2 regions of the Paenibacillus sp. JNU01 genome follow, and region 1 is predicted to be linked to the other one. Evidence: predicted binding sites of a transcription regulator. Region 1 holds the regulator's gene; the other holds the start of a gene.
What was found. The regulator Rex, encoded in region 1, represses fermentation and respiration genes when NADH is low (regulators of the CRP and FNR family bind a similar motif). The targets are predictions, from matches to a motif close to TTGTGAAATATTTCACAA.

Region 1 (7,468 bases):
CAACGATGTTCCAGCATGTTTTCGCAGAAATGAACGACATGTTAGATGAAATTATCAAGAGCTATCCTTCCGCTGAAGGTCTGAACAAACAAGAATTGCTGCAAAAGTGGAACTTGCTTAAGCGGATGAGTGACGGAATGTTGGATGAATGGCTGATGTTTGAAGAAAAGATGAGCCAGGTGAGGGAACGGGAGATGGATAAGCCTGCGTCCCTTGAACCGGAACAGGAAGCTGTCACCGCTCTGCCTGAACTCCATCTGGAATGTTTCAGTCGAGGACAAGGGTATTTCAAATTACAGATGTATCCGCAGGCGATCTTGCAGTTCTCCCGGGTTGTGACCGACCATCCGGAGAGTGCATTAACTCGTTTTTACTTGGCACTCGCATATCTGAATCTGGAACAAATCGCTGAAGCCGGGACACATTTGCAGCAGATCATGTATCTTAAGGGCTCACCTCGCTTGAAAGGGCTTGTATGTAACGCTCTGGGCTGTATTCAAGCCAAGCTTGCGAACCCGGAGGCTGCATGTTCACTCTTTGCACAGGCCCTTCAGTATGACCCGACATTGACCGAACCGCTGTACAACATGGAAGCTTGCAGGTTGAACAGGGGAAAATTGCAATATGCTAATCAGCTGACGACCCTTCATTAAGCGGGAATTCGGCGACAAAAAAACGGTGTTCCCTCCTTTGGCATAGCGGCGGGGACACCGCTTTTTTGTCAGTTAATTTTCAAATCCCCTTTTTTTTGCTATGCTGTAACATAGACTGGAATGGAAGGGACCGTATATTGCAATGAAATTTGCCGTATTGGATTTCGAAACAACCGGCACGCAGTCCGACGGTGAGATTATACAAGCCGGACTTGCCATCATAGATCATGACTTCAGCATAACTCAAATATATAGTTCTTATGTGAACCCTGGTGTCCCGATTCCCCCGTTTATCTCGGGGCTAACGGGTATTACCGATGAAGATGTGGCGGACGCTCCATCACTCGAAGAGATGATGATGGAGATGGTTCCGCTGCTTAACGATGTGGTGCTTGTTGGACACAACGTCGCTTTTGATTTTCACTTTTTGCAGAATGCTCTTGACCGTTGCGGTTATCTGCCGTTCACTGGCCGTATTCTGGATACCATTGATTTTCTGAAGATTACGTTCCCATCACTGGGTTCTTATCAACTCGGTTATGTGTCTTCTGAATTTGGATTTCAACATGATCGCCCTCACCAGGCCGACAGTGACGCACTGGCGACAGCCTATGTGCTGCTCAAGTGTCTGGATGAGTTAAAGGAATTACCGCTCATAACGATTCAACGGCTCAGTGACCTGTTCGCACCAGAAGACAGTGACTTGGGTTGGTTCTTGGACGGGATGCGCAGTGAGAAGGAAGCAGAGCCGATTCAGGATCTGGACGGACATACCTATTATCGGCAGCTTGCTCTTAATGTAAGTGATTGGACCGATATTGGTGCACCACGTGATGAGCGGGAAGGTAACCCCCTCGATGGTGTAAGCTTCGAACAGTTTATGGACCAGGTTCGGGAGAACCTGAAGGATACGCTGGATCATTACGAAGAGCGTGAAGCCCAGACCCAGATGTTCAGCAGTGTAAGGCAAGCCCTGGATGAAGAGAAACATCTCTTGATCGAAGCTGGAACAGGTACCGGTAAATCTCTGGGTTATCTGCTGCCAGCGATATACGAAAGTGTGAAACAAGAACAGAAAGTCATGGTCAGCACGCATACGATCAATTTGCAGGAGCAATTGAGAGAGCGAGATATTCCGATGCTGACCCAAGTGGTTCCGTTTCCGTTTAAGGCTGCTGTCTTCAAAGGACGTGGACATTACCTGTGCCTGCGCAAATTTGAACACAAAATCAATAAACGTGAATTCGCCACTCCCAAAGAGGATTATTTCACAGCCGCTCAGATGATCGTGTGGCTCACACAGACTGAAACTGGAGATGATGAGGAGCTTAACCTTAGCGGACGCGGAGGCGACTTCTGGGAGACGGTACAGAGCGAATCCGAGTCCTGTCTGGGAAGATCCTGCCCATGGTTCCGCAAATGTTTCTATCATCGCGCCAAACATGAGGCCGGGTTGTCTGATATCGTAATAACCAATCACTCCAAATTGTTTACGGATGTCAAAGCAGCACATCAGTTGTTGCCAGCCTATGAGAGTCTTGTGATCGATGAGGCCCATCATCTGGAAGATGTAGCGGGTAAACATCTTGGAATGCATATGAAATATTTCACGTTGGTTCATACCCTGACCCGTCTGTTCAAAGACAGTCGTAATGGACAATTGCCTATGCTTCGTTCGCAGTTATCCGGGCATGAAAATTCGGTGCAATGGGGCTCCATGGTAGATCAGATGTTCCCGCTAGCTGTTGAGGTTAAGGAACTGTGGGATCGTATGAGCGATGCCCTGTTCGGTCTTTTGCCTGAACGAAGTGATGCTTCACCGGGAGAGACAGGGCAATTTTCCCTGCGCCTGAAGGCATCTCAGAAACCTGCGAAATGGCAGGAGTTGCAGGATCTGGAGAACCAGATCTATGTGACTCTGGGCGATTTGGTTCGCAAAGGGGACAAATTGCTGCTTGAGGTGAAAGAGGATCAGGATGATTATCAATCGGATAGTCTGATTACGGACATTACAGGACTGCTGAAAGATCTGACCACATTGAAGGAGAATCTGCGATTCTTCATGCGTATGGATGATGCCAAAACGGTGTACTGGATGGAAGCCAGCGGTCAGTTCCGCAGTAAATCTCTTCAACTGTACGCCGTACCTGTCGATGTCAGTGCACAACTGAAGGATTTGTTCTTTGATAAAAAGAAAAGTGTTGTGCTTACATCGGCTACGCTCTCTGTAGATAAGTCATTCCAGTTCATGATTGAGCAGCTTGGCTTACAGGAAGCCTCTGAGAATAATCGGCTTTTAACGTCGATGCTGCCATCACCTTTTAATTATCGTGATCAGGCACTTCTAGTGATTCCGCGTGATTTCCCAAGTGTGAAAGGCAGTGTGGGTGATGCGCACTTTGTTAATATGCTGGTGCAATCACTCGCAGAGACCGCAATTGCCACGCGTGGACGCATGATGGTTCTGTTTACTTCATACAAGATGCTGCGACAGGTCTATGATCCGCTGAAGGAGGCACTGTCTGGTAACGACATCTCGTTGTTGGGTCAAGGTGTGGATAGTGGAAGCCGCTCCAAGTTGACTCGCAGGTTCCAGGATGCCAAAGCTACGGTACTCTTGGGCACAAGCAGCTTCTGGGAGGGTGTAGATATCCCGGGAGAAGCACTGACCTGTCTCGCTATTGTGCGTCTGCCTTTCCAGCCGCCGAATCATCCGTTGGTTGAAGCCAAGAGTGAATTGCTCCAGGAGCAAAAGAAAAATCCATTCATGAAACTGTCTGTGCCGCAAGCGGTCATTCGTTTCAAGCAAGGATTTGGCCGATTGGTGCGAACAGCGAAGGACAGAGGTATTGTCATTGTTTATGATACACGTGTGATCGAAGCGTACTATGGCAAATTCTTTTTATATTCATTACCTGGTCCCAAAATGGAGCATATGCTCACGGAGCAGATGGTTCCCCGAATTACCGAGTGGTTAGAAAAACCTCTTAATGAACAAGAATAATGGTTAACTTTGTTCGTTATATCATTGCATGACACTATCGTTTGGCGTTAAACTTTATTAGATATTTCCGTATCCGATTAAAGCAGTTGCACGTAAGAACTTATAACCTAAATTACAAAGAGCATTCTGTATAAAATGTCACGTCTATCTTTGAGTTTATACAGAATGCTCATCTTTTCATCTATTATTTTATCGTGGCATTGGTAAGGGGGAGCAAGAATGAAATCGGATAAAATTTCGGAAGCGGTGGTACGACGTCTGCCTGTATACTTGCGCTATTTGAACGAGTTGCATCAGCGTGAGGTGGCTACTGTTTCTTCTCAAGAGCTTGGACAGAGGCTGGATCTGAATCCGGCCCAAATTCGAAAAGACCTGGCTTACTTCGGTGATTTTGGTCGAAAAGGGATCGGGTATGATGTATCCTATTTGATCGAGAAAATTCGTCACATTCTCAAAATTGATCAGCAAATTAATGTAGCTTTGGTAGGTGCTGGTAACCTGGGACAGGCCTTGTCCAACTACAACGCATATCTGAAAGACAACATGAAGATTGTTGCTGTATTCGATGCATATGGACCGAAGATTGGTAGTCAAATCAACAGTTTGACGGTAAAACCAATGAATGAATTAACGGAAGCGGTTAAGACAGATAACATCCGCATCGGAATTATTACAGTTCCGGATACGGAAGCTCAAAATGTAGCCGATCAACTTATTGAGTCGGGAATCGAAGCGATTCTTAATTTTGCACCAACTATTCTAAAAACACCGCCACATATCCGCATTCACCATGCTGACTTTACAACGGATCTGCTTAGTTTGGCCTATTACTTGGAGACTGGAAAGGACGACGAGGAAGATGACAACAAATAGATGGGTAATCCACAACGGCAAATTTGCCGTTAATGAAGGCACGACATGGAACGTGGTTCATGGATACATGGTTGTCGAGAATGACAAGATTGTGCATATTGGTGAGACATTGCCGGATGGAGACGAAAATTGTACCAAAGTGGATGGAAAAGGATTGTTCTTCCTGCCGGGTCTGATCAATACGCATGGTCATGCAGCGATGTCGTTGCTTAGAGGACACGGGGACGATCTTGCGTTACAAGTATGGTTGCAGGAAAAAATGTGGCCGATGGAAGCAAAAATGACTTCTCAAGACGTATATTGGGGAACTTCGCTATCCGTGCTTGAAATGTTGAAAGGCGGAACTACAGCTTTCCTGGACATGTATGATCATATGGATCAGGTTGCCAAAGTTGTGGAACAATCCGGCGTTAGAGCAGCACTTGCACGTGGTGTAATCGGGCTGTGCTCGGAAGAAGAGCAATTGCGGAAGCTGGAGGAGTCGGCAGCGTTTGCACGTGAGTGGAATGGACAGGCAGATGGTCGCATCACAACCGTAATCTCGCCACACGCACCATATACATGCCCTCCTGACTACATAGAGAAGCTTGTACAGGTCGCAAATGATCTTAACCTTCCTCTGCATACACATATGTCGGAAACGCTTCGTGAAGTGGAGCAGAACGTTACAGAATATGGACTGCGTCCTGTGGCACATCTGGAGAAACTGGGCTTTTTCTCCCGTCCATCCCTGGTAGCACATGCGGTGCACCTGAATGATGAAGAGATTGAAATTTTGGCCCGCCATGATGTGGCTGTATCCCATAACCCGGGAAGTAACCTGAAACTCGCTTCCGGTGTTGCGCGGGTACCTGCATTACTGAAAGCAGGAGTTACCGTGTCACTTGGAACCGACGGACCGGCAAGCAACAACAACCTGGATATGTTTGAAGAAATGAGACTGGCTGCATTGATTCACAAAGGTGTGTCTGGTGATCCGACTGCCGTGCCAGCGGGCGAAGCGTTACTACTCGGAACTTCATATGGTGCTAAATCCATCTTCCTGAACAATACCGGTGCGCTTCAGGTAGGCATGAAGGCTGATTTCATCGCCCTGGACATTGAACAGGCACACTTCTACCCACATACAGACCTGATCTCGCATACGATTTATTCAGCCTCTGCCAAAGATGTGGAGCACGTATGGGTAGATGGGAAACAAGTGGTTAAACATGGCGAATGTCTGACGCTGGACGAAGAACGTATTTTGCGTGAGTCTCAATTGGCATTTGATGGTTTGCTTGCTCGTTAATTGTATTGCGGAGCATCATAGGGAAAGGAAGTTCGGCTTTTGAAGAAAAAAAAGAAGTGGATATGGATTTCGCTGCTTGCACTAGTTCTGATTCTGTTTGGACTTCAGCGTTATTACGTGTATGTCACACAGGACCAGCGTAAGGAAGAAGCGCTCGCCATACAGGCAGCACAGGAGCAACTGGGCATTACATCTTATGATGAATTGCGTAAGTACATCTGGGGTGATAAAGAAGGCTCTGACAACATCTACTGGACCCTGCTCGGCAAAAACAAGGATAACCAGGATGTTATGGTCTGGGTTAAATTCGATGCAAATAATCAACCTGCTACAGGTGCTAACGCTATACACAGTGAACTGCTGCAGAATGGCATGTCCGAAGCACAGATACGCAATCGCTTTAGTTCCGAAGTTCCAGCCGGTGAGATTAAACGAATCATGCCCGGAGTTGTGAATGGAATATATGTGTGGCAAGTGTATTATAAAGACGGTACGCATAACCACTATCGGTTTTATCGTTTTAGCAATGGAGAACAGGTAGACTTGGTTTACACACTCCCGAACAGCTAGAACAAATAGAGTAACTTAGCTAGAGAATCGTAGAAATGAAAGAACCGGCAGACGGATATCCGACTGAACCGGTTCTTTGTGTTGCCTGTGAACAGTTTTGATTTAAATAGTTAAAATTAATAATTTATTCATATTTTCGCCTTCGAAATTGTATATACGATGTGATATACTCAGTTATGTACTCAAAGTTACATTCATAACAAATAAACCTGTCGAAATTCTCGCAGGAGTCAATGTGCACATATTCGTATATACCAATAGGCCAGTAAGTTAGGCCAAAATCTGGGAGGGGTAATTCACTTGAAGCTAAAAGTATTGCCTATTGCTTTAACTGCCGTCATTTCAGCCGTTGTGTTGTTTGGAGGTTGGTTTGTGTATCGTCAGGTGGCTTTGCAGAATCCGATTGAAAAGATGGTTACCCAGTACGATGGAGTCAATGACGTTCAATTAACTATTAACCGCAATGACGTACAATTGAAACTGGATCTGCAACCTGATGTTGATTTGGGCAGACTGGTACAATATATTCACAAAGAAGGACAGACCTTGATTGGAACTCGCTCATTAAAGTTGGATGTTGTAGATCATTCCAGTGAAGCACTGGAAAGCTGGTGGGGTGATGCGATGTTTACCGTGGCTCAGGCGATGGAGAACAAACAGTACACCGAGATCACACCAACATTGTCCAAGATGGCTACGAATGGAATAAAGGTAAATACAGCGATGGATGACAACAATGTATATGTAAGTCTCAGAGACGGAGATGCCAGCAAGTTTATTATTCTGCCGCGTGTGCCCGGTCAGATAGGAGTGTGGCCTAATGCCTAAGTGGACCAAAGAAATTGCCATTGGATTTGTCCCTGTGTTGATTATTTTTCTTGCTTTTACTGGTGTTAATATTATTCCGATTCTAATTGCAGCGGTGTTTGTTGGAGCTTTGTTGTTCATGATGCAAATGCGTGGCGGGATTACCGTAGGCGCTGCACAGGAGCGTAAACGGAAGAAAAAAGGTCCTTCCAAGCTTACTTTTGAAGAAATTGGTGGTCAGGACAGTGCCAAGCAAGAATTGCGTGAAGC
Region 2 (7,468 bases), 2.2 Mb from region 1:
ACCTTCCGAGAACACGGTTGGAATTACGGCAATATCTGCCTGATGGTAGGCCTCCCGAATGTCCCGGAAATCATACGTACGCTGGGTAATCCGCTCCGCATGTGGATGAGTACGATGCCAATAACGAAAGGCTCTCCCGACCGTACTGCCTTCAACCAGTTCCCCGGCAAATTCAATCTCCAGATCCGGAAAAGCCCCCAGCAGCTTATCTGCTGCCAGCATCATGGGAATAATGCCCCGTTCCATGCTGATGCGACGCGGATATATAATGCGAATTGGGCGGGGAGAGGTCAAGCGGACATCCATAGTTTTCTGTTCAACCTGTTCCTGAATCGGAACATTAACCTGATATTCAGCATCTGCTGATATTACAATATCCGTAGCCCAATCCGTTGAATTCAGGTGGTGACGAGCAACCGTAGACGATCCGCCGACTACCTCGGCTTTTTCCAGCTTTGATAACTCCAAATGGTGACCTACCGCTCCCTTCTCATCTCGTTCTTGATCGCTATCTGTATCCCCACCTCCATCTCCGTTAGCCTTCCCACTGTATGCTCCATCACCACTCGGTCCAACCTTGCTTTCCACAGCTTTCATCCCGGATATAACTGCACCGGCATTCTCCTCATGACTCGCCAGATCGGTCTTCCATGCGGCAAGCCATTCGTCTTCCTGTTCCTGCTCGAAGGTCCGTGTTGGCGGGGCAGGTGTGAAATAGGACGTATCCACTGCATTGGGAATCAGGACAACCTGCCTTGGATCGGTATAGGTGCACGCAGCCCGGCAAAAGGTCTGGAAATGGGAATCCACGGATACAATGCGCACGAGTCCATCCAGAGCGAGTTGAATATGTTCCGCCACTTGTTGTTTGGTCTCCAGTGGCAGTCCGGGACGATCCCAGTTAATGCCGTGACAGATGCCAAGACTGCCCGGTTTGTAGGTGATGGGCTGCCACAGACAGCTTGCATAGATCACTGGGCCGCGTGCCGCGGCTGCCATTCGATCAAAGGCTTCCGGTACATTATCCATGTCGTACGAATAACCGAATACGTCAATCTGCTCCGTCCGAGTCTGGAATGCTTCAAAATAGGACAGTTGATGAACCTCGGGAATATGTCCGAGTCCGCGGATGACACTGCACAGATCCAGGATATACCGCTCCAGCCCACCACCGAATACCCGACCAAATTCCCGGTTATACCCGTCGGTGAAGCTATGTGTCAGAATACTCACCACGCCCATCTCACGGTCCCTCCTTCCAGGGAATCAGCCGAGGTTCCGGATCGAGAATCGACTCGTAATGTGCAAGATTGCCCCACTCACCGCTGGGATCAATGCGCTTGTAACGCAAATATTTACGGACCCGGTCCTCCAGACTGCCTGCCCAGCCGAGATGTTGAACCTTCAGTTCCGTGCTGACTCCGGGCAATACGGTGCAGGACAAGGGAAGACGGGGAACATGATGATTCTGTTGTGGATAAAAATAAGGATATCCAGGCATATAACGTACAAGTGAAGCGGTATGCCGCTTGTGCAGACACCAGAGATCATCTTCCCGATAATGGGTTCGGCCACCCCACATATCATAGAAACGGAAGGCAAACCAGTCTGCATATTCCTGATTAATCAGCGTGCGTATGGCTTTCTTGGCCTCTGTGCTGTAGAGCTCATCCGCATCAACCGATAGCAACCAGTCGGGACGTGTTCCCGCCGCCGCTTGCCATAAGGTGTTGCGAAGTCGCCATTCCTCGGCGAACAGCGGTTTCTCCAATACCTCCAGGCGGACCACCTTCGGATAAGCTTTGCATAGCTCCGGGGTTCCGTCTGTGCTGGCATCGTCTACAATCACGATCTCATCCACGAACTCACTCAGATCATGCAATACTTCTTCAAGGTATCGGCCGCGTTCATTGCGAACCTGGAGCATGGCGGTCAGCTTGTTGCCTTTGCTTTTGCGAACTCGACGGATGGAGAAGGGTTCTTTGAATGCACTCGTTTCCTCTTGTGATACAGCAGCATCCTGTTCACCCTGAACTTGTTCACCGCCCCAGTGATGCACCTGGCTTCGGATGTTCTGCGCTGGCTGTGCATGATTCGGCGGCTGATCGCCTTCTCCCGATGCGTCTGTATGTGTCAGATCCACTGTTACCGTTGGCGTGTAAGTGGTTTCGGTTCGGATATCCCTGTGCACCATCGGCCCATTCAACTGTTGCCTGCGTTTCTTCGGGTCCAGCATCATGGCACCTCCCCAAGCAATTGCTGTACGGCATGATCCAACAACTCCAGCTCGACAATCCGGGCGAGCGCATCTTCATCCTCCAGTGCCGTTTCGAGAAAATGTCTGACTGCCCCGTGTCTGTCGCCTCGCAGGGCTAGCACACTTCCAGATAATTGCTGATAATCCCGGCGACTGGCATCATCCTGAATATCGACTGCATGAACCAGCGCCAGTGCCTCTTCCACGCGACCTGTCTCCTGATAAATGCGGAATTTCCAATGTCTCGCGGTTTCTCCGCCAAGTTCGTCCAGGGTGCGCAGCGCGGTTCCATAATCATCGTTCATACGTAGTAATTCCGCTCGTACAAGTTGATCTTCTCCTGCCTCCAACCAGCGACATAACTGTTCATAATGATGTCGTTCCTGTTCGTCGGATGCACTAATCCCGTACACCAGCAGGGCGTCCTCCAATTGTCCGGCCCGGGCATGGATGGCAGACAGGAAGCGATAGTGGGAGATCACACAATCACTTCGACCATTCAGGACCGCTTGGGTGAATGCCTCTTGTAATGATTGGATGGCCCGAGAATCTTCAAGCAAGTACTCATAGGCTGCGAGCAAAAAGGATATGGTCTCATGCGCCCCTGCTTTGGCTCGAAGCTGGCGATAGAAATCAGCACGTACACTGCATTGAAGCAGGGTAACGCTATCCGGAGTGCCTGACAGGATCTGCCGCAGCGCATGCAGGAAGAACAGTTCGTAGTCCCGGAGAGGGACTTCGAGATTATCCTTTTGCACCGTACCTGCTTGTGAAGGATCTTCGCCTCCCAGCCAGATGGCGCGTACGCCTTGGAATAATAGCTTCATATATCGTGTTTCGGAGGATGTACCTACCAGATCAGCGATACCCACCAGTTTGGAAATACTGCTTTCCCACAGGGGAGAAGAGGCTTCGTCTCCGACAGGCTCAGGGAGCAGGACAATACATAGCTCTGGTTCCAGCGAAGCTGCAGCCATGAGCCAGTAGGGATGAGTGACCACTGCCACGGTACGTGGCTCCATCAATAGCTGCTCGGCTTCAGGTAAGGAGATTACAGTGATCACCGCAGGTACATCCTCTGGTTGCGTCAGACTGCTGACATAGTAGACCTCGCCCTCAATCGATAGCAGTGCAGCAATATCGGGATAGGGAAAGGATGACCAGCCTCCTTTGCGAGGGAAGAGAACATAACGGACAGGGGGCTGTTCTGCGACAGCTGCACGGGCCTTATCCGAACTGGCTTCGGAGTCTTCACTTGGTAACGGCGCAGGTTTTTCCATGAATCGTTCACCTCACCTTGACTGTAATAAGGAGCGTCCTTCACTATGCATGTGCTTCATGCTTCCACTTCATATGTAAAGCCCTCACGGCACTTCGCATGATATGCCTGAGACTAACATATGGGCATTCCGTCCCAAACATGAGTATCTTCCATGAATAGATGAAGTAGGCAAGCCATTATAGAGCTTCCCTAAGCACCAATCCTCTAATTTCGGCTTCACTACACCTTCTCGATACTGTAAAAAAGGTATTTGAATTCGCACTACAAAAGGCTGATTTTTATCTTTTGTGTGACCAGGATCACTTTTTTTTGCTCTAAACACGGAGATTGTGATAATTCTCACATGTATAAAATAGGGAATCTGGCACAATACGTTCATCAACGTATTTGGCGGACAGACAGCGAAGGTGCAGCTTCAATGCCAAATACGCATACTGCGAAGTGAACAGAAAGAAGGGGTAACGGTATGGATCCGATTATGTTATCGCGTATCCAATATGCACTTACAACGATTTTCCATTTCTTCTTTGTCCCGCTATCCATCGGTCTTGTGCTGTTGGTTGCAATCATGGAGACGTTGTACGTTGTTAAGGGGAAGGAAATCTACAAAACGATGGCCAAGTTCTGGGGCAAGCTGTTCCTGATTAACTTTGCCGTCGGGGTTGTCACAGGTATTCTGCAAGAATTCCAGTTCGGCATGAACTGGTCCGAGTACTCCCGGTTCGTGGGGGACGTGTTTGGTGCGCCACTGGCTGTTGAAGCGTTACTCGCGTTTTTCATGGAGTCTACATTTATTGGGCTGTGGATATTCGGATGGGATCGTTTGTCCAAAAAAGTGCATCTGGCCTGCATCTGGCTGGTGTTTGTCGGCACATTCCTGTCCGCGCTGTGGATTCTGGCAGCCAATTCATTTATGCAGCATCCCGTCGGGTTTGAGATCAACAACGGCCGAGCCGAGATGAATGATTTCCTGGCACTGATCACGAATGGTCAGCTTCTCGTTGAGTTCCCACATACGATTTTTGGGGCATTGATGACAGGTGCCTTCGTTGTCACCGGGATCAGTGCTTACAAATTGATGAAGAAGCAGGATGTGGAGATCTTCCGCAAATCGTTTAATATTGCGATCATCATTGGACTCGTTTCTTCATTGGGTGTAGCTTTCTCCGGGCATTTCCAGGCGCAATATCTGGTGGAGACACAGCCGATGAAGATGGCAGCCAGTGAAGGCACATGGACGACGACAGAAGATCCGGCACCATGGACGGTAGTTGCTTTTATCGATCCAGACAAACAGGAGAATACCGGTGAGATCAAAATCCCTGGATTGCTCAGTTACCTGTCCTACAGCAAGTTCTCCGGCAGTGTCACAGGCATGAAGGAGCTTCAAGCCGAGTATGAGCAGACGTATGGACCGGGGAATTACATCCCGCCGGTACGAACAACGTTCTGGAGTTTCCGCATTATGATCGCAGCAGGTGGCTTAATGATTTTGTTATCCCTATATGGTACGTTTCTGGCCATGCGCAAGAAGCTGGAGATTGCAGGAAAGTGGTTCATGCGTCTGATGGTAATTGCTATTTCTCTGCCATTTATCGCTAATACATCTGGTTGGATCATGACCGAGGTTGGCAGGCAACCGTGGACGGTGTTTGGCTATATGACGACCGAAGCCGGTGTCTCACCGAACGTATCCGCAGGAATGATCCTGTTCTCTACCATTGCTTTTACCGCTGCGTATACGGTTCTCGGTATCGTGATGGTATACCTGTTCGTACGTGAGATCAAGGCAGGACCGTTTGCGGTCGAGAAGCCGGAAGATCACGATGAATCGGCCGATCCGTTCGGCGTGGATGGAGGTTATTCCGTTGTCACTAAGTGAGTTGTGGTTTTTGCTGATTGCCGTATTGTTTGTCGGTTTCTTCTTTTTGGAAGGTTTTGATTTTGGAGTGGGGATGTCTACAGGCATTATTGCCAAAACGGACCGTGAACGCCGGACCCTGATCAACTCGATTGGTCCCTTCTGGGATGGTAACGAAGTATGGCTGATTACAGCAGGGGGTGCCATGTTTGCTGCCTTCCCGCACTGGTATGCCACGATGTTCAGTGGCTTCTACCTGCCGCTTGTGGTCGTATTACTCGCCTTGATTGGTCGCGGGGTTGCCTTCGAATTCCGCAGTAAAATGAAACAGCAGCGTTGGCGCAAAACATGGGATATCATCATTGTGGTATCCAGCGCGCTCCTGCCTTTCCTGTTCGGCGTAGTCTTTGCCACGTTCATGAAGGGTCTGCCCATTGATGGGGAGATGCAGTTGCGCGCAGGATTCTTGGATATCGTTAATCCGTACACTGTAATTGGTGGTTTGAGCGTAACCCTGCTGTGTCTGGTTCATGGATTGCTGTTTGCCTCCCTACGAACAGTCGGGGAACTCCGAGAGCGTGCCTTGAATACAGCGCAAAAATTGATGCTGCCGCTGGCTGTACTGCTTGCCGTGTATGCGATATTGACGTATTTTATGACCGATGTGTTCGCCGTTCGCGGCTGGGCACTGTGGATCATGGTTGTACTTGGTGCAGTTTCACTTGCGCTTGCGGCATATTTCGTTCGTCAGAAGCGTGAAGGCTGGGCTTTTGGTATGACAGGTGCTGTGATTGCGATTGCCTTTGCTTCGGTATTTATCGGACTGTTCCCAAGAGTGATGGTGAGTTCCTTTGGAGCGGCATATGACCTGACCGTATACAATGCGGCATCTGGTGCGTATTCCTTGAAAGTCATGACCATTGTAGCTTGTACACTGCTGCCATTTGTTCTTGGGTATCAGATCTGGAGTTATTATATCTTCCGCAAACGCCTGAACGAGCAGCACCACCTGGAGTACTGATATGGGACGGGGGCTGCTGAAGCTGCCGGGCATCCGGCCAGTACTCGCGCTGGCATCAGCGCTGGTACTGCTACAGGCGATGACGATCATTATGCAAGCCAAATGGTTGGCACAAGCCATCACGGCATTGTTTGAAGGTTCATCCGTAACGGAGCAGTACCCGGTACTGCTGCTGTTCCTGGCTGCTTTTGCCGCCCGATACGCTCTATCCTTCTGGTTACAACTCGTGACATCACGATATGCGGAGAGGACAGGGACTGATCTGCGCAGACAGATGGTGGAGCAGTGGTTCAGACTTGGGCCGCGTTATGCCAAGACCGAGGGCACAGGCCATCTGGTTACACTGGCACGTGAGGGCACCGCTCAATACAAGACGTATCTCGAACTGTTCATTCCTCGTATGCTGGGCATAGGATTCACACCTATCGTCATTTTGCTGTATGTGTTCAAGCTGGATATGATGTCCGGGGTTATTCTGATGCTGACACTCCCGATCCTAATCGTGTTCATGATTCTGATTGGCCTCGCAGCTCAGCGTAAGATAGACGGACAATTCAGATCCTACAAAGCGCTCGCTAACCATTTTGTCGATACCTTACGTGGGCTGGAGACGCTAAAAACATTGGGACAGAGCAAAACACATGAAGGCTCCATTCGGCGGGTCAGTCAGCGGTATCGGAAAGCGACGATGTCTACCCTGCGTATGGCCTTTCTTTCTTCATTTGCACTCGACTTCTTCACCATGCTGTCCGTTGCTTCCGTGGCGGTTAGTCTGGGATTACGTCTGACGGAAGGACATATGTTGCTCGGCCCTGCGCTGACGGTACTGATTCTCGCACCCGAATATTTCCTGCCTGTACGTATGCTCGGCGCTGATTATCACGCCACATTGGACGGTAAGGAAGCCGGAGCGGCCATTAATCAGGTGATCGAACGGGGTAGAGCCGCTGAACAGAAACAGAAGGAAGTCTATGCTAATGTTGTTCCGCATGCGGTTACGGCAGAGGACGAAGCAGGATCTACACCATCATTAACTTCGGGTAAAAG

Region 2: NLBNIHML_RS15620 (cytochrome ubiquinol oxidase subunit I) is a predicted target of Rex. The motif match lies at 3,867-3,884, and genes of this name have one in related genera.

The regions. Positions count from the first base shown of each region.
Region 1 covers NZ_CP169723.1:1,431,753-1,439,220, reverse strand. Annotated here, with positions in the region: gene NLBNIHML_RS05995 (tetratricopeptide repeat protein) at 6-653, shown strand; gene dinG (ATP-dependent DNA helicase DinG) at 796-3,657, shown strand; gene NLBNIHML_RS05985 (redox-sensing transcriptional repressor Rex) at 3,877-4,530, shown strand; gene NLBNIHML_RS05980 (amidohydrolase) at 4,517-5,821, shown strand; gene NLBNIHML_RS05975 (DUF5590 domain-containing protein) at 5,861-6,391, shown strand; gene NLBNIHML_RS05970 (hypothetical protein) at 6,692-7,219, shown strand; gene NLBNIHML_RS05965 (AAA family ATPase) at 7,212-7,468, shown strand, end outside.
Region 2 covers NZ_CP169723.1:3,594,206-3,601,673, reverse strand. Annotated here, with positions in the region: gene NLBNIHML_RS15635 (glycosyltransferase family 4 protein) at 1-1,242, opposite strand, end outside; gene NLBNIHML_RS15630 (glycosyltransferase) at 1,244-2,239, opposite strand; gene NLBNIHML_RS15625 (tetratricopeptide repeat protein) at 2,236-3,537, opposite strand; gene NLBNIHML_RS15620 (cytochrome ubiquinol oxidase subunit I) at 4,006-5,421, shown strand; gene cydB (cytochrome d ubiquinol oxidase subunit II) at 5,366-6,421, shown strand; gene cydD (thiol reductant ABC exporter subunit CydD) at 6,423-7,468, shown strand, end outside.